2 regions of the Anaerostipes caccae L1-92 genome follow, and region 1 is predicted to be linked to the other one. Evidence: predicted binding sites of a transcription regulator. Region 1 holds the regulator's gene; the other holds the start of a gene.

What was found. Region 1 encodes HrcA, which represses chaperone genes, less so after heat shock. Its sites were predicted from a motif close to TGTTAGCACTCNNNNNNNNNGAGTGCTAACA; they were not measured.
Region 2: the regulator HrcA is predicted to act here: its motif matches at 5,252-5,282, upstream of htpG (molecular chaperone HtpG).

What each region holds. Positions count from the first base shown of each region.
Region 1 covers NZ_AP023027.1:1,531,375-1,541,045, reverse strand. The annotation lists gene asrC (sulfite reductase subunit C) at 1-7, opposite strand, end outside; gene asrB (anaerobic sulfite reductase subunit AsrB) at 25-816, opposite strand; gene asrA (anaerobic sulfite reductase subunit AsrA) at 821-1,864, opposite strand; gene ANCC_RS07505 (Cof-type HAD-IIB family hydrolase) at 2,079-2,882, shown strand; gene dnaJ (molecular chaperone DnaJ) at 3,138-4,286, opposite strand; gene dnaK (molecular chaperone DnaK) at 4,309-6,168, opposite strand; gene grpE (nucleotide exchange factor GrpE) at 6,242-6,817, opposite strand; gene hrcA (heat-inducible transcriptional repressor HrcA) at 6,833-7,861, opposite strand; gene dnaK (molecular chaperone DnaK) at 8,066-9,671, opposite strand, start outside.
Region 2 covers NZ_AP023027.1:853,168-862,838, forward strand. The annotation lists gene ANCC_RS04240 (ABC transporter permease) at 1-1,363, shown strand, start outside; gene ANCC_RS04245 (response regulator transcription factor) at 1,376-2,059, shown strand; gene ANCC_RS04250 (sensor histidine kinase) at 2,052-3,077, shown strand; gene htpG (molecular chaperone HtpG) at 3,138-5,129, opposite strand; gene ANCC_RS04260 (FAD-dependent oxidoreductase) at 5,354-6,832, shown strand; gene ANCC_RS04265 (tocopherol cyclase family protein) at 6,789-7,715, shown strand; gene ANCC_RS04270 (NADH-quinone oxidoreductase subunit NuoE family protein) at 7,712-8,164, shown strand; gene ANCC_RS04275 (thioredoxin domain-containing protein) at 8,147-9,671, opposite strand, start outside.

The sequences.
Region 1 (9,671 bases):
GATTCATTGCTGCACACTCCTTCCTTAATCCACCAGATCTCTGGCCGTTGTGTAAGGGAAAACCGGTCCGTCCAGGCAGACATAGACTTCATCGATGCGGCAGTGGCCGCACTTTCCGATGGCACAGGACATCTTTCTCTCAAAACTCATCCATATTTTTTCCGGGTCCGCACCGCAGTTTAACAGTTCCAGTCCTGTAAATTTCATCATCGGAGGAGGCCCTACGACAACAACCGCATAATCATCCCCGAAACTGCCAAATGGGATTTCTTTTACGAACGCAGTGACCATACCGGTCCTCCACCCCTCTTTTTCATCATTATCAAGAGCATATACCGTATGAAATTTTTCTTTCCACTCTTTCAGTTCTCTGTGAAAGACGATCCCGGCTTCATCTTTAAAACCAGAGATCAAATGTACATCTTTCACAAAATCCTTTTCCCCGGCACATTTATGAAGGAGAGAACGGACCGGAGCCAGACCTGTTCCTCCAGTGATAACCACCAGATGTTTTCCCCTGAATTCTTCAGACGGCCATCCTTTTCCATATGGGCCCCGCAGGAACAGGGTATCCCCTTTCTCTTTGCTGAAGATACAGTTGGTCACCCTGCCCACAGAGCGGATCGTAAATTCCAGCCAGCCATCTCCCTGGGCGGAAACTGAAATCGGTGCCTCCCCTATTTTAGGAATAGAAAGCTGCATGAACTGTCCGTGGTCCGGTTTGGCTTCGGAGGCAACCCGGAAGGTCCACTCGTGTTCGCTTTCCCGCTTCACATTCAGAATCGTACATGGCTTGGGCTGAACAAAATTTTCCATACTCTTACCTCCCCTGCTGTGCCATCTCGGCTTTGATCTCGTTTACCGCATCGTTTACTTTGGAGACTGTCGCTGAAATTGATATCAATTCCGGACAGCGGTGGGCGCACCTGCCGCACCCGACACACATATGGCGTTTTCCAAATCGGGCCTTATAATCATGAAATTTATGAAGAATCTTATAGCGCATCCTGTCGCCTGCATTGTTTCTGAATTCCCTCTGTCCCGCCATCTGGTCAAATCCTTCGATCTGGCAGGACGCGGTGACTCTGCGCCGCTCTCCGGCCTCCGGGTTATCTCCGTAACTCAGATCTCTTGTGGAAAAGCAGGTACATGTGGAACAGGCTACCGTACAGCTGCCGCAGGAGATACACCTCTTGTCAAACTCTCTCCACATGGGATGCTTTTTTAATTCCATCCGCACCTGTTTGTCAGACAGATCCGGCAGAGTTACTTTCATCTCATTTTCCTTCACAAAAGCAGGTGTGTAGCTGCCTTTCGGCATATCGTTAAAATATGTATTGAACGAAGCATCTTCGACCCGGACATCGGCTCCGTCTTCCCGAAACCGGACTGCCAGGGCATAGTCCTCTGTCTCATTGCTCCCCATGGAAACACAGAAGCAGGTGTCGTCCCCGCCATTACATTCCATCATGGCAAATGTTACAAGGCTGCGCATCCGCTCATAGTAAAAATCCGTATATCCCCCGTTGCCCGCATATATTTCATCCTGTATATGCTGTGCATTGATGTCGCACGGCCTGGCAAAGATCAAAACAGGTTTTGCCGGATTTCTGCTCGGTTTATACTCATCCTCCGTGTAATAAAAGAGTGTCTGCTGAATGGGCATGACAACCTCCTTCACAGGATAGTCGGACTTTTCCTTCCAGACAATCTCCTCAAAATTTTTCACCTCATCATAGCGTATGATATCCGTGTCAGAATAACGCCCCTGTTTCGGAAAACGCTTCGGAGCATAGACACGGTAGTCTTTTCTCAGCGCCTCCAAGACCCGGTCAGCCTGGGCAATGTCAAGTGAATATTCCATCTTCTTGTCCCTCCATTTCTTATTCCGGTGTTCTGCCTAAAAATTTTCATGTTTCATTACTCTCATTATACTGCCGTACTATAATTATGAATAATTATAGTTTGTTATCACAATATAAGAATTTATTATCCATATATGCAGACATACTTCCTTAATGCTATAATTAACATGTGTATTTGATAACTTTTTCTATACAGAAAGGACACTGCATCAGATGAAATATAAACTAATCGCCCTGGATTTAGATGGTACCTTAAACACCGATGAAAAAACAATCACCCCGAAAACCCGGGATGCCCTTCTCAGAGCACAGCAGCAGGGACTTATCATAGCTCTCTGCTCCGCACGCCCGGTGCCGGGACTCTATAAAGATATGAAAACACTGGAACTGGAAAAACACCATGGAATCCTGATCGCCTATAATGGAGGTAAAATTCTGCGGGCCGAAGATAAAGAGATTCTTCACCAACAAATTTTTCCCCGCGGTCTGGCCATAGAAGTTTTAAAACATCTGAAACGTTATCCGGTCACCCCAATCATAGACGACGGAGAACGTTTTTATGTGACAGATAAAAATGGATATAAAGTTCAGCACGAATGTTGGAACAATCAAATGGAATGTATGGAAGTCCCATCATTAACGAACTGTCTCGATTTTGACCTGGTAAAGATTTTAATGTCCGTACGGCCAGAAGAACTTTGGGACATACTCCCAGAAGTCAGCAAACCATTTGAAGATGATCTGGTCTTCGTAAGGACCGCCCCTTTTTACATCGAAGCCATGCCAAAGGGTCTCAATAAAGCAGAGGGCCTGCGCCGTACATGTGAACTTCTCCACATCTCTTCCGAAGAAGTCATCGCCTTTGGGGACGCAGAAAACGACCTGGAGATGATCAGATTTTCCGGCCGGGGCGTTGCCATGGGAAATGCCTGTGACGCCCTGAAAGAGGCAGCCGATGAAATCACTCTGACCAACAATGAAGATGGAATTGCACATAGTCTGGAACGTCTTTTGTAAAAATATGAACACCCACTGTCATAAGAATTAGGCAGACAATCCCACTTCAATAAAATGCTCCCTTCCAGGCAGACAAGTGAAAAACAACTTGTTTACCCGGATGAGAGCATATCACAACAGACAACACAAGATATTTATAATGAGATTAAAAGTACGTTCGGACACAGCTTTATCATGTTCTCAACTGTTTTATCGGCCTCCTCCTTAGAAAAAACAGGACTATGATGTTATATTCTTCATCATAGTCCTGTCTCTTTATTTTTTATGTTTCCCGAAAAATCCTTTATGTTCTTCTTTCTTCGGCACTTCGCCCATAGATTCCTGGAACTTTTTAAGGGCATTCTTCTGCTCTTCGTTCAGATGCTCCGGCACCTGGACAACAAGGGTCACATAGTGGTCGCCCCGGACATTCTTGTTCCGTAAGGTTGGCACACCCTTGCCTTTCAGACGCACACGGGTGTCTGTCTGGGTTCCTGCCTTGATCGTATAGTCATAAGGACCGTCTACCGTATTGATCTTGATCGTCGCACCAAGTGCTGCCTGGGTAAAGGAGATCGGCTCCGTGGATATAATATCGTATTCCTGTCTCTGGAATTTCGGATGCCGGTCCACGGAAACAACCACGAGGAGATCTCCCCTCGGTCCTCCGTTTGTTCCGGGCTCTCCTTTTCCGCGGATTCTGATACTCTGTCCGTTGTTGATGCCGGCCGGCACAGTGACCTCAATTGTTTTTCTCTGGCTCACATAGCCGCTTCCGTGGCAGTCCGGACATTTTTCCTTGATCACCTGACCGGTTCCCTGGCAGTCCGGACATGTCTGGACATTTCTCACCGTTCCGAACATAGACTGCTGGGTATATACTACCTGGCCTTTACCGCCGCACTTCGGACATGTCTCCGGATGGGTGCCGGCTTTGGCACCGCTTCCGTGACAGGAAGCACACTCCTCTTTCAGAGAAATTTCCAGCTTTTTGGTTGTTCCAAAAACCGCTTCCTCAAAGGTCACATGGATCCTTGCACGCACGTGGGCACCCTGGGTCGGCGTATTGGCCGCGCGCTGGCTTCTGCCTCCGCCGCCGAACATACCGCCGAAGATATCTCCGAAAATATCTCCCATATCTCCGCCGAAATCAAAACCGCCAAACCCTCCTCCGTTGAATCCTCCGGGTCCGCCCTGTTCAAAGGCAGCATGACCAAACTGGTCATACTGCGCTTTCTTTTCAGGATCACTTAAAACTTCATAAGCCTCGGAAGCTTCTTTAAACTTTGCCTCGGCCACTTTGTCTCCCGGGTTCGTATCTGGATGATACTGTTTCGCAAGTTTACGGTAGGCTTTCTTTATTTCTGATTCTGAAGCACTGCGGGATACCCCCAGCACTTCATAGTAATCTCGTTTATCTGCCATAATCGTCTACCTTCTTTTTCTCTTATACTTCTTTGTAATCTCCATCTACGACATCGTCTGCTGCACCTGCTGCTCCGGCAGTATCTCCTGCAGTCTCCTGAGCTCCCTGGGCATTGGCTGCGGCAGCTTCATACATCTTCGTGAATAATCCCTGTGCACTGTTCATGAGCTGATCTTTTTTATTCTTAATGTCTTCTACCTGAGCTTCTGTAAGTTCAGCGTCTTTTGTCTGCTCTAACAAGTCTTTCAATGCTTTCAGGTCTTCTTCCACTTTCACTTTCTCTGTTGCGTCTACCTTGTCTCCTGCTTCTTCCAGGGCTTTTTCTGTCTGGAATACCATAGAATCAGCTTCGTTTCTTGTATCGATCGCTTCTTTTCTCTTCTTATCCTGATTTTCAAATTCTGCCGCTTCTTTTACTGCCTTATCGATATCTTCATCAGACATGTTGGAACCGCCTGTGATCGTGATGTGCTGTTCTGCACCTGTTCCAAGGTCTTTGGCAGACACTTTTACGATACCGTTGGCATCGATATCAAAGGTTACTTCGATCTGAGGCACGCCTCTTCTCGCAGGTGCGATGCCGTCCAGACGGAATCTTCCCAGTGATTTGTTATCTTTTGCAAACTGGCGCTCACCCTGTACTACATTGATATCTACGGCTGTCTGATTGTCTTCCGCTGTAGAGAAGATCTGGCTCTTCTTTGTAGGAATCGTTGTATTTCTCTCGATCAGTCTGGTTGCCACGCCTCCCATCGTCTCGATAGATAAGGACAATGGTGTTACGTCCAGAAGAAGGATATCGCCTGCTCCTGCGTCTCCGGCTAATTTACCGCCCTGGATGGAAGCACCGATGGCAACACATTCGTCCGGGTTGATTCCCTTGAATGGTTCTTTTCCTGTGAGCTGTTTTACTTTATCCTGTACGGCAGGAATTCTTGTGGAACCTCCTACAAGGAGAACCTTGCTCAGTTCTGATGCCGCAATTCCTGCGTCTTTTAACGCTGTGTTAACAGGAGTTGCTGTTCTCTCTACAAGAGATAAGGTCAGTTCATCAAACTTTGCTCTTGTAAGGTTCATATCAAAATGTTTTGGTCCTTCATTTGTCGCTGTGATGAACGGAAGGTTGATGTTGGTTGTTGTCGCAGAAGAAAGTTCTTTTTTCGCTTTCTCAGCAGCTTCTTTCAGTCTCTGCATTGCCATCTTGTCTCCGGATAAGTCAACGCCTTCCTGTTTTTTGAACTCGTCTAACATGTAGTTTGTGATCACATTGTCGAAATCATCTCCGCCCAGTTTATTGTCACCGGCTGTTGAGAGAACTTCGATGACACCGTCTCCGATCTCGATGATGGATACGTCGAAGGTACCTCCTCCAAGATCATAAACCATGATCTTCTGTTCATTCTCATTGTCCAGTCCGTAAGATAAAGCTGCTGCTGTAGGCTCGTTGATGATACGTTTTACATCGAGTCCTGCAATCTTACCCGCATCTTTTGTTGCCTGTCTCTGAGCATCGTTAAAGTAAGCCGGTACTGTGATGACAGCCTCTGTTACTTTTTCTCCGAGATAGTTTTCTGCATCTGCTTTCAATTTCTGAAGCACCATTGCTGAAATTTCCTGCGGTGTATAATTCTTGTCGTCAATTTTTACTTTATAATCAGTTCCCATGTGGCGTTTGATAGAAGAAATTGTCTTCTCTGCATTCGTAACAGCCTGACGTTTTGCAGGTTCTCCGACGATACGCTCATCTGTTTTCGTGAATGCCACAACGGACGGGGTTGTTCTCACACCTTCTGCATTTGTGATAACGGTTGGCTTTCCGCCTTCCATAACTGCTACACAGCTGTTTGTTGTTCCTAAGTCAATACCAATAATTTTACCCATGATAAATTTCCTCCTAAAATAAATCTTTCTATATTTCCAATGCTTTCGCTTGATTTCCTCAAGTGTCTTACATTTAGTTCGCTACTTTTACCATACTGTGCCGAAGTACGCTTTCTTTATACATATATCCTTTTTGAAGCTCTTCGACCACTACATTTTCTCCGGCTTCTTCGTCTTCCACGTGCATCACCGCATTGTGGAGATTGGCGTCGAACTCTTTGCCCTCGGCATCCATGGCCTTTACTCCCAGTTCATCGAGAGTTCCCATAAGCTGCTTATAAATCTGTTCGATGCCCTGAACAAACGGAGAATCTTTTTCTTCCTCTGCCACGGCCTGAAGTCCCCTCTCAAAGTTGTCGACTACCGGCAGAAGCTTTTCTAAAACTCCCATGGCTCCCATGTCATATCTCTGGACAAACTCTTTGGCCGTCCGCTTTCTGACATTCTCAAACTCTGCCATGAGACGCTGATACTTATCGGTCAGCTCACCGATCTGCTGGTCTTTTTCCTTTATCAGATCATCCGCTTTCTGCTTTTTCGATGCCTTCTTGTCTGCCTTCTTAGCCTCTTTTGTTTTTTGGGTCTCTTTTTCTTCTGTGGCTGTATTTTCTTTCATTTCTTCTTCCTGAACTTTTTTCTCTTCTCCCATAATGCACCTTCCCTCCTATGGTTTTTTCTTGAACAGATCGTTGATCTCATCCGTCAGATTCTGGAGTGTCTTCACAACCCTCTTGTAATCCATCCGTTTCGGACCAATAATCCCGATTGTTCCGGTTCCGCCTTCCTCCAGTTCATAAGTGGCTGTCACAATGCTGCAGTCCCTCATGTTCTTCACCGGCGCCTCATCTCCGATGTAAACCTGAATTCCGTGGTGGTCATCACTTTCCAATGTGTCGCCCACCAGCTTGTTCAGTGCCTTCTTTTCCACTAAAGCATCTAAAAGCTCGGTAGCTGTCTCCGGCGAGCCAAGCTCGGGATACTTTAAGATATTGGAAGCACCTCCCGTATAAATCTCCAGCTGGTCCGCATTGTGGATAACGACTGCGATCTCCTCCAAAATCTTTTCCAGTATCTGGCTGTGGATTCCGGCCTGATCCTTCATCGTCTGGATCAGCTCCAGGTTGATTTCCTTCAGAGTCAGCCCCTGGAGAAAGGAGTTTAATAATACGTTCAGTTTCAGGACTTCGTCATTTGCCAGTGGTTTTTCCACGTCGATGATCTGGTTTTTTACGACATTGCCGTCTGCCACGATAACCGCCAGCAGACTGTACTCATCCACCTGGGAAAGCTGCACAAACTTGAGCTTTGTATTTTTGTACTGAGGGGCAGATACCATCGTCGCATAATTCGTACTGGACGCCAGGACATTGGCAACCTGCTTCAGCATCACTTCCATCTTGTCAACTTTCTTGACAAGCTCCAGCCGTTCTTCTTCGTCCGACTCCCGATCCTGCATAAGCTGGTCCACATAAAAACGATATCCCAGATCCGAAGGTATCCGCCCGGCCGACGTGTGCGGCTGCAGAATGAATCCCAGATCCTCAAGGTCCGCCATTTCATTGCGGATCGTTGCGGAACTTAAGTTCAGTCCCTCCATCTTGGAAATCGTCCTGGAACCAACGGGTTCCCCGGTCTCCAGATAATTTGCTATAATCGCTTTTAGTATTAGTCTTTTACGATCATTTAAATCCATGGTATCTTTCCTTTCATTATTAGCACTCATCTTAAACGAGTGCTAATATCTATAACATAAGTTATCACTTTTAAATTTCATTGTCAACCCCTCCTATTATTTTTTTTAAAATTGTCTCCTGGCTTTCCAAATAAAATATAGTAGGAACCTGTTTTTCTGAACATGGTTCCTACTATATCCAATCTTTATTCTGATTTTTTCATCTTACGGCAAAACTGAAAGCAGTTCTTCTTTCGCTCTGTTCAGTTCACCGGCCTGTTCCCTCGTAATCTTTTCAAGCTTCACACGTTTGAGCGCTTTTTTTAAATCTGCCGCTGCATCTTTGATGGCTTTCTTCTTTTCTTTTTCGATCTCTTTCTTGTGCTCTGCAAGATACTGTTCCGCCCTGACAAGTGTCTCTTCCGCCTCATGATAGGACTGAACCGCTTCTCTGTGTTCCTCATCAAATGCTGCATTTTCTTTTGCATTCCGGATTGCCTGTTCGATCTCTTCCTCCGACATATTGGAACTTGAGGTGATCACAACGCTCTGTTCCTTTCCGGTCCCCAGGTCTTTTGCCGATACCTTCAGGATACCATTGACATCGATATCGAAAGTCACTTCAATCTGAGGCACCCCTCTCACGGCCCGTTTGATCCCCTTGAGCCGGAAATTGCCGATGACCTTGTTTTCATTGGCCATCATCCGCTCTCCCTGGAGAACCTTGATATCCACGGCTGTCTGGAAATTGGCGCCTGTAGTAAAGATCTGGCTGTGACGGGTCGGAATTGTCGAGTTGCGCTCAATAATCCTTGTAGCCATTCCTCCCATTGTCTCTATAGACAGGGAAAGCGGGGTTACGTCCATGAGCAGCACTTCATTGGTTCCGGCCTCTCCTGCAAGTTTCCCTCCCTGGATGGCAGCCCCCAGCGCGACACACTCATCGGGATTTAAAGACTGGTCCGGGCGCTTTCCGGTGATCTCTGCCACCTTCCGCTGTACGGACGGAATTCTTGTAGATCCTCCCACCATCAGCACCCTGTTGATTTCTCCTGCGGACAGTCCCGCATCCTTAAGTGCGTTTCTGACCGGTTCTTCGGTTTTTGATACAAGGCTGTAAGTCAGCTCATCAAACTTTGTCCTCGTAAGCTGAATGTCCATGTGGTGTGTCTCACCCCGGTCCACGACGATGAACGGCAGGTTGATATTTGTCTCAGACATGCTGGAAAGTTCGATCTTAGCTTTCTCTGCGGCTTCCATGATCCGCTGCATTGCCTGGACATCTTTTTTCAAATCAATTCCATCTGTCTTCTTAAAAGTTTCCACCAGATACGCTGCCACTGCCTCATCAAAATCATCACCTCCCAGGTGATTGTTTCCTGAAGTTGCCAGCACCTCGATCACGCCGTCTTCGATCTGAATGACCGACACATCGAAAGTACCGCCTCCCAGGTCATAGACCATGATCTTTTGCTCCGTCCCGTTATCCAGGCCGTAGGCCAGCGCCGCAGCGGTAGGTTCATTTATGATACGCTTTACCTCAAGACCTGCGATCCTTCCCGCATCCTTGGTAGCCTGTCTCTGGGCGTCATTAAAATATGCAGGCACGGTGATCACTGCCTCCGTCACTTCCATTCCCAGATAGCTCTCGGCATCCTGCTTTAACTTCATCAGGATCTGGGCGGAAATCTCCTGTGGGAGATATTTCTTTCCGTCGATCTTCACCCTGTAATCCGTCCCCATATGCCGTTTAATAGATGACACTGTCCGTTCCGGGTTCGCCGCAGACTGCCTTTTGGCCGCATCTCCGATCAGTCTTTCTCCGTTTTTG
Region 2 (9,671 bases), 680 kb from region 1:
GAGATCACCTGGAGAAATGGCTGTGATTATGGTACTGGGTATCGGCGGGAACTTCCTTATTTTCAGGGGGATAGGAATTGTATTTGATATGTACCTAAAGCAAAAAGACAGCAATAAGGGACTGGCCGTTTTTACATTCCGTCAGATCCAGGAGACGATCGTTCTGAGGCCGGATTCCATAGCGGTGTCCTCTCTGCTTATGCTGGCTGCGTTCTGCTGTTTTGGATATGGATGTGCCATCGGCGTAAACTCTGGTCTCAATAACCGTCATGTCATTGACTATACCTTTGAAGGAGAGCCGGGACAGATCAAAAGAGAGCTGAAACAGCTGAATCTGGATGAATTTACAGAGGAATCATTCCAGGTGAAAACAGGTCCGTTTAAGGGGAACAAATCAGAGGGAACTTTTTCCGGAGCGGAACTTTACGAAGCCGTAAAGGCGCAGGAGGACTCTCAGGGCAGAGAAGTTCTTCTAAACAATCTCCAATATTTTGATGAACCCTACCTGATCTCCTTATCCGGATATAACCGAATTCTAAAGCTGAAGGGAGACGAGCCGCTCCGTCTGAAAAGCCGTCAGGCTGCTCTCTATACCAGCAGGGAATATTCAAATGGGGATATCGACAGGACAATGAAGTCTGCGCTGAAAATACGGCCCGCTGTGGAAATGAACCACGAAAGATATGAACTGTCCAAAACATACTGTCAGGAAAACATCGTCACGGACCGTTCGATTACGATCAGCTATGGATTGGTCGTTCCTGATCCGGTATTTGAACAGCTGACAGAAGGGCAGTTTCATTCGTACTGGAATATAAAGCTCAAGGATTCTGTTGTCCGGAAGAAAGGGCTGATGCAAACCATGACAGATATCAACGCCCGGCTGGACAAAACTTCCCTAAAGTATGAAAGCTATTTAAAGAGCATGGGCAGGCAGCTGTTTTATACGGCGGCAGCCAGTTATACAACCATTTATCTGGGGGTCATCTTTCTTCTTATCGCAAATACGGTGCTTGGCGTGCAGTTTCTGATGCATCAGCAGCAGACGAAAAAGAGATACCGGACGATTCTTCGTCTCGGATGCCGCTGCAAATATTTGTGCGAGTCTGCCAGGAGACAGATCAGATGGTTCTTCCTTCTGCCCATATCCGCCGCCGCTTTCGGAAGCCTGTTTGGCATTCGGTCCATGGCCTCAGGTTTTGCTGCATCTGACATGCGGGGAAGAGAAGGAATTCTTACAGCGTCAGCAGTGCCTGTAATTCTGCTTGTGTGTGTGATAGAATTAGGATATATTGTGGCCGTCATGAAAATGAGCGACAAACAGATCCTCCGGCAGACAAAGCTTAAGAGGGACGACGGCTGAAAGGCGGATAGCGTGAAAAAGATTGTGATTGCAGAAGATGACGTATTTATGAGGGAAGAACTTGCTTCGATTCTTATGAAGGAGGGCTATGAGACGGACTGTCTTGCGGACTTTTCCGATGCGGCCAGGAAGATTCTCAGTCTGTCTCCTGATCTGGTGCTGCTGGATCTGAATCTTCCGGGAATCACGGGCTTTGAGATATGCAGATCCATCAGGAAGATAAGTACAGTGCCGGTTCTTGTGCTGACCAGCCGGGATCAGTTAAAGGATGAACTGCATGCCCTTAAGCTGGGGGCAGATGAATATCTGACAAAGCCTTGTCACAAAGACAGGCTGACCGCCCGGATTTTAAACCTGCTCCGAAGATATGAGGACAGAGACCGCTTTGCGGAGATTCAGGGAGTCAGGCTGGACCGCCAGACTTTTACGGTGTATATGAATGGACAGTCGGCGGTACTGCCTGAAAATCAGGGAAAGATCATGGAACTGCTTCTGCTGCATGCGGGAGATACTGTGACAAAATCCATGCTGTCAGAGAGATTATGGGGAACCACAGAGTATATCGATGAAAATGCACTTCAGGTGAACATGACAAGATTAAAGAAAACCATAAGAAAACTTCATATCCCTTATAGAATAGAGACAAGAAGAGGGATAGGGTACTGCCTTACAGAGATCGGAGAAAGCGATGACTGACAGATGGAAGCAGATTTTATTAAAATACAAAGAATGGTTTGTGTTTACCATGGTTCTTTGTCTCGTATTCTGTATGTTTCTCTGGCTCTCAGACATTGGCAGCTTTTATGCCATCCTGCCTTCGGTGATTTTGGCTGCCGTAATCTTATACGTATTTATGGGTCTCTGGCTGGACAGAAGGGACAGGAAAAAAGAAAAGGACTTTATGCGGTTCCTGGAGAAGCCCGGAAGTTCTCCAAATGAGATAGAACTTTTATCTATGAATGACAGGGAAATACAGGCGATGGGACACATAGGAGAGCGCATTGAAATGCTGGACCATAAAATTCGGGATCAGGAGGCGGATCTTGCGGAGTATGAGGAGTATATTGAATCATGGGCCCATGAGATCAAAACTCCGCTGGCATTGATGACCTTTGTTCTGGATAACCGAAAAGATGAGATGTCTTCTGCTGCTTACAGGAGGCTTGAGTATGTGCAGACTAACATAGAAGAAAATGTCGAGAGAATGCTGTATTACGCAAGGATAAAAAATGTATGTACAGACTATGTATTTGAACAAGTATCTCTTTCTGATATATGCGGGGAAGTGCTTTGCGGATATGAAAATCTGCTGAAGGAACAGAAGATCCGTGTCATAAATGAAGTGGAAGATTTACATGTTCTGTCGGACAAAAAAGGTCTTTCTTTCCTGATCCGTCAGGCAGTGAGCAATTCTTTGAAATATGCCGGGCAGAAAGCAGAAGCATCTTTTTTGAAGCTGTATACAAAGCGTGATGCAGAGAACGGGGATGTAACACTGGCAGTCCGGGACAATGGAATCGGAGTAAAGCCCTGGGATCTTCCCTTTCTTTTTGAAAAGGGATTTACCGGAGACACAGAGGAAAAGAGAAAGAATTCCACCGGAATGGGACTTTATCTGGCAAAACAGACGGCGGACAGCCTGGGAATACAGATTGAGATCCCGGAGGATTACACAGAAGGATTTGAGATTATATTTCGGTTTTGTAAAGTTTAGGATAAGTGACAGGTAAAAGAGAGCCGCAGACAGTCTGTGAAATTGTCTGCGGCTCATTTTCTATTTCGTCAGCATCTGCATGATCTTGTTGCTGCGTGCGATAAATTTGGTCATCTGGTCTGCAGGGAGCTGTTTGTTGCTCAAAACTGCCAGGTCATACAGCTGTTCGCAGATGATCGGTGTATTCTCTGCGTCCCCGTGTTCAAACAGGTACTGCACCAGCTGGTTGTTGGCATTTAAGGTCAGGGATTCTGCTCCTCCGAACATGGCCGGGTCCATGCCTGCCATGCCGTACATCTTCATCATGTCCTGCATCCGGCGGCTCTCCTCGGATAAGGTAATGACGGCAGATATGTCCTCGTTTTTCAGTTTGTCCACATGGACATCCAGATTCTCTTTTCCGAGAGTCTTTCTAAATAGTTCTGTCAGAGCAGTCGTGATATCGGTGAGATCCTCTTCGGAATCCTCTTTCAGTGCGCCTTCCACATCCGCATCGATCCGTTTGAACGCCAGGTTCTGGCTCTGCTGTTCTAACTGGGAGATAAATGCAGAATCAATATTGTGCTTCAGAATCACGGCATCCAGACCCTGTTCCTTAAACATGTTGATATACTGGCTCTGCTGTACTTCGTCCGTGATGTAGTAGATGGTTGTCTTGTCTTTCTCATCAGCCGGTGCCGGAGCCAGATCACTGAGGGTTAAATATTTCTGGTCCATGTTCTTAAACAGAATATAATCTTTGATCTTTTCTCCGAATTTCTGGTCCTTGATATAGCCGAATTTAATGAACGGGCTGATATCATCCCAGTATTTTTCATAGGTTTCCCGATCAGTCTTACACATGCCGCTCAGTTTATCCGCAACCTTCTTGGAAATATAGTCGGAGATTTTTTTCACAAAGCCGTCGTTCTGGAGAGCACTCCTTGAAACGTTCAGAGGCAGATCCGGACAGTCGATGACACCTTTTAAGAGCATCAGGAATTCAGGGATGACTTCCTTGATGTTGTCGGCGATGAATACCTGGCTGTTGTAGAGCTTGATCGTTCCTTCGATGGAGTCATACTCTGTGTTGATCTGAGGGAAGTATAAAATTCCTTTCAGATTAAACGGATAGTCCATATTCAGGTGAATCCAGAACAGAGGCTCTTTAAAGTCAGCGAATACTTTATGGTAAAATGCCTTGTATTCTTCGTCCGTGCAGTCGTTCGGGTGTTTCATCCAGAGCGGATGAGTATCGCTTAAGGATACCGGGCGCTTATGGATTTTTACCAGATCTTTTGCGGGAGAGACCTCCACCGTTTCTTTCTCACCGTTTTCATTTTCTTTCTCTTCGGTTTTTGCATCCTCATGGATGTGCTCGACAACCACGTCTTCTTCAGTCAGTTCTGATTCGTCGATCGTCTCATATTCCTGTTCTTTGCCCGCATCAGTCAAAAAGATTTCCACAGGCATGAAAGAACAGTATTTTTGAATGACTTCCTCAACTTTTGATTCGTTGGCAAACATCAGGCTGTCTTCATTTAAAAACAGTGTGATCTGAGTTCCGACCTGATCCCGGACGCCGTCTTCGATGTCATATTCTGTACCGCCGTCGCATTCCCAGTGTACCGGGACTGCCCCTTCTTTGTAGGAGAGGCTGTCGATATAAACTTTGTCGGCTACCATAAATGCAGAATAGAAGCCAAGTCCGAAATGTCCGATGATCTGGTCCTGATCTGTCTTATCTTTATATTTCTCTAAAAATTCTGTGGCTCCTGAAAACGCGATCTGTGTGATGTATTCTTCGACTTCTTCAGCCGTCATACCAAGGCCGGTGTCGACGAACTTCATTGTTTTTTCTTTTGCGTCTACGATGACTTCGATTTTTTCTTTGTGGCCTTCCGGAAATTCGTATTCTCCCATGGAGGACAGTTTTCGAAGTTTTGTGATAGCATCGCATCCGTTGGAGATCAATTCCCTGACGAAGATGTCATGATCGGAATACAGCCATTTTTTAATGATTGGAAAAATGTTTTCACTGTTAATTGAAAGGTTACCATGTTTTTGTGCCATGATATACACACTCCTTTGCATTGATTTTCTATTGACAGGTTTAATTTTCAATTCTTCGGCAGAGCAGGAATCTGCCGTTCTGCATAATATTGTAGAGCCACAGAAAGGGAAAGTCAAGAGAAAATTAGCACTCGATTAATATGAGTGCTAACAATTCTGCCGTGAATAGTCCTGATTGATTTGAGCCATCCTAAAAAGAAAAATAAATGAAGGGAGGGATTTTAGTGGATACAATTTGGGAAAAGACTGTGGATATGCCTTCTTTCCCGCCTTTTCAGGGGAGAAAAAAAGTTGAAACTGCAGTGATCGGCGGAGGCATGGCCGGGATTCTGACAGCATATCTCTTGTCATTGGAGGGTAGAGAGGTTCTCGTTTTGGAGGCAGACAGGATCGGCAGCGGACAGACAAAGGGGACTACGGCAAAAATTACAGTTTCCCATGGTCTTATCTACCAAAAGCTGGTCCGTGAAGTCGGAAAGGAACAGGCCAGGCAGTATGCGCTGATGAACCAGGCTGCGGTGAGAAAATACAGGGAGCTGATCAAGGATCATCAGATCGACTGTGATTTTAAAGAGTGTTCCTCCTATTTATATTCCAAATATCAGGAGGAGGCGCTGAAGGAAGAAGTCCGCGCGGCACAGTCATTAGGACTTCCGGCCGATTATACGTCACAGACAGAACTTCCATTTTCCGTGAAAGGGGCGGTCAGGTATACCGGACAGGCCAGATTCCATCCGCTGAAATTCTTAAAAGCAGCGGCGGAAGGGCTGGAGATATATGAACAGACCCTTGTCACAGACGTGGAAGGAAATAAAATTATCACGGACCAGGGAACTGTTGAGGCGGAGAATATCGTCTTTACGACCCATTATCCCATCATGAACCGGCCCGGATACTATTTTCTGCGGATGCATCAGGAAAGGAGCTATGTTCTGGCTCTCACGGGAACCGATCATATAGAAGATATGTATCTGGGAGTCGATCCAAATGACGGCCTGTCGTTCCGGTCTTACGGGCCATATTTATTATTTGGCGGCGGCGGTCACAGGACGGGAGAGAATCTTTTGGGAGGGCAGTATCAGATGCTTGAGTCTAATGCCCGACAGTACTGGGAAAACTGCCGGGTGGAAAGCGCCTGGTCTGCACAGGACTGTATGACCATTGATTCCATTCCGTACATTGGATATTACTCTTTTTCAAAGACGGGATGGTATGTGGCATCAGGATTTAAAAAGTGGGGAATGAGTTCTTCCATGGCATCGGCTCTTTTGATTACAGATTATATTATTGAAAAGAAGAATGCCTTTGCCCATGTTTTTTCACCTCAGAGGCTTCATCTGAAAGCTTCAGCCAAACCGCTGGCAAAAGAGGGGATGGAGACTGCCAGGAACTTTGTGCTGGAGAGAATGAAGATTCCGGATGAAGCGGCAGCGCATCTTAAAAAGGGACAGGGCGGCGTGATCGAATACGAAAGGAAAAAGGCCGGGGCATACAGAGACGAAAAAGGAAGTGTTCACGTGGTTTCTCTGACCTGTCCGCATCTGGGGTGCATCCTTAAATGGAATCCGGAGGAATTAAGCTGGGACTGTCCATGTCATGGTTCCAGATTTGACTATAAAGGAAATTTGATTGACAATCCAGCAAAGGAGGATTTAACACATGAAAAACCCGAATGCATTTCAGGGTACAAAAAGAAAGAATAATTATTTTGAGGGATGGTATTTAAAACACCAGAAAGGGGATCAGATGTTTTCGGTCATACCGGCTTATCATATTGACCGGGAAGGAAATGCATTTTCATCCCTTCAGGTGATTACAAAGGAACAGTCATGGTATTTTTCATGGAAGGCAGAGGCTTTCTGTGGTTCGAAACAGAAGTTTCATGTGGTCCTGGACACGGGAAGAGGAGAGGGTCCGGCAAGCATTTTCTCTGAGCGGGGGATTCTTCTCAATATCCATGAGGAAGGACTGAGCCTTGAGGGGAGGATCATTTATAAAAATATTCATCCTCTTTCTTCCGATATTATGGGGCCGTTCCGGTATGTGCCCGGAATGCAGTGCCGCCATGGAATCATCAGTATGCGGCATCAGCTTTTCGGAGAACTCACTTTGAACGGATATAAAATGAACTTTGATCAGGGGACAGGATACATTGAAAAGGACTGGGGCGGATCTTTTCCGGATGCCTACCTATGGTCCCAGAGTATATTTCCCGACAGCGGAAAGAACAGCCTGATGCTGGCGGCGGCAAAAATACCGATTGCAGGTCTTCATTTCGATGGCGTGCTGGCGGCGCTTCATTTATACGGAAAAGAATATAAGATGGGTACTTACCTGGGCGCTAAGGTAAAGACAGACTGGAAATCCAGAATCATCATCCGTCAGGGAGATTTAAAACTCCGGGCCCAGCTGCTTTCGGGAGAAGGAAATGAGCTTCTTGCGCCGGAACACGGGGCAATGGACCGGAGGATCAGAGAAAGTCTCTGCTGCAGAGTGAGATATACTTTTTGGGACAGGAAACTGAAAGTTCTCGATATGATCACAGACAGGGGAAGTTTTGAACAGAGCATAAAGGAGAAGTCATGAATCCGCGTGTCGATGAGATCCTGAGGTTTTATGAGCGGCAGGGAAAGCCCGCGGGACAGGAAGAGATTCTTTCTGCTCTCCGGGAGATCCAGGAGGTGCTGGGATGCATCCCGAAAGCAGTACAGGAAGAAGCTGCCCTGCGGCTTGGAGTCAAGCCGTCCTTTCTGGCCGCGTTCGTAAAAAAGTATCCCGGCTTCAAGGAAGTTTCAGAAAAATATGAGGTTAAGGTCTGCACCGGCCCGTCCTGCGGGGCAGGAAAAGCCCTTGAAATATTGAGGGCTGTGGAAGCTGCCGGGGAGGAGAAAGAACGGGACCAGGGGATCTCCATTAAAATTGTGAAAGGCAGGTGTACCCGGCGGTGCGGCAAAGGCCCTAATCTTATAATCAATGGGGTACTTCACCATCACATGACGCCGGAACAGGCGGCTGGGTTAATCCGCCGCCTGTAAGAGTGTTTCCAGGCTTTCTGCGTCAAAGACCGGGGCCTGACATGCTCCTCCCCGACAGAGGTAGCAGGATGTTTTATCAGCAAGAACCGGATATTCTTTCGTGAACGGAGCAATGGCAGCCAGTGTATCTTCGTTTTGTTCTGTTTTGACCAGCACGGTTAAGTCGTTCATCTGAGGTTTGGAGAGCAGTTCCATGAATTTTTTGGGAAGGCTCTCTTTTTTTGTTGTGATGACCAGCTGTCTGGACGGATGAAACTGGGAAGACAGCACGGACAGAGCATAACAGTAAGCAGAAGGATGGACAGACAGCTCGGGGGAAAAATAAGAAAAAGTCTGATCCATGCAGTCTCTGTATATGGATTTTCCGGTTATTTCAGACAGGATAAAGAGTACATGGAGGGCAGCGGAGTTGCCGGAAGGCATGGCGCCGTCATAGAGTTCTTTCGGTCTTAAGATCAGGGCCTCGCTTTCGCTGGAATAGAGGAAAAAACCGCCGTGTTCCCGGTCAAAAAACAGAGAGATCATGAGATCTGCCGCCTGTACCGCCTTTTCAAGATATTCTTCCAGAAATGTAGAGCGGTAGAGGGAAAGCATGGACAGAGAATAAAAAGCATAGTCCTCCAGCTGGCCGTCGTAAGCCGCTTCACCGTCACACCACCGGAGAAAAAGACGACCGTCATCTTTCCTTAAATGTTTGTCGAGGAAAGATTCTGCCTTCTGAGCGGCAGCAAGGAACTTCTCCCGCCCGAAGATCCGGGATGCCTTTGTAAGGGCAGAGATCATCAGACAGTTCCAGGAAGTCAGGATCTTTTTGTCTGTGGACAGGCTGGTCCGTTTTTTTCGGTAAAGATAAAGGGTCCTTTTCATCCTTTTCAGACCCTCGGGGTCATTCGGGAATGGAGACTGCCTGAGCAGATTCGGGATGCTTTTGCCTTCAAAATTTCCCCGGTCCGTAATATCATAGAGGGAGCAGAAAAGGCTGCCGTTTTCTTCTCCCAGAACGTGAAGGACTTCATCTCTGGTAAAAGTATAGTATTTTCCTTCTTCTCCTTCGCTGTCAGCGTCCTGGCTGCAGTAAAAGCCTCCATCGGGATGAGAAAGTTCATTCAAGACGCAGGAGACGACGGCGTCGGCGATTTCCGGGAAGAGAGGATTCTCACAGCACGCGTAAGCTTCCGCATATGCCTCTAATAACAGTGCGTTGTCATACAGCATTTTCTCAAAATGGGGCACAAGCCAGCGGTCATCGGTGGAATAGCGGGAAAAGCCTCCCCCGATGTGGTCAAAGATCCCTCCCCGGTACATGCGAAGAAGTGTGTGCTCTGCCATAGCCAGGCTGTCCTTGTCACCGCACTGCTTGTATTGCTGAATCAGAAACAGCAGCACTGCCGGAGTCGGAAATTTGGGCGCCGTGCCGAACCCACCGTTGACATTGTCAAAGGATGCATTAAGATCTGCCAGGGCCTGAGCCGGGACATCTTCTGACAGGGAAACAGTTTCTGACGGT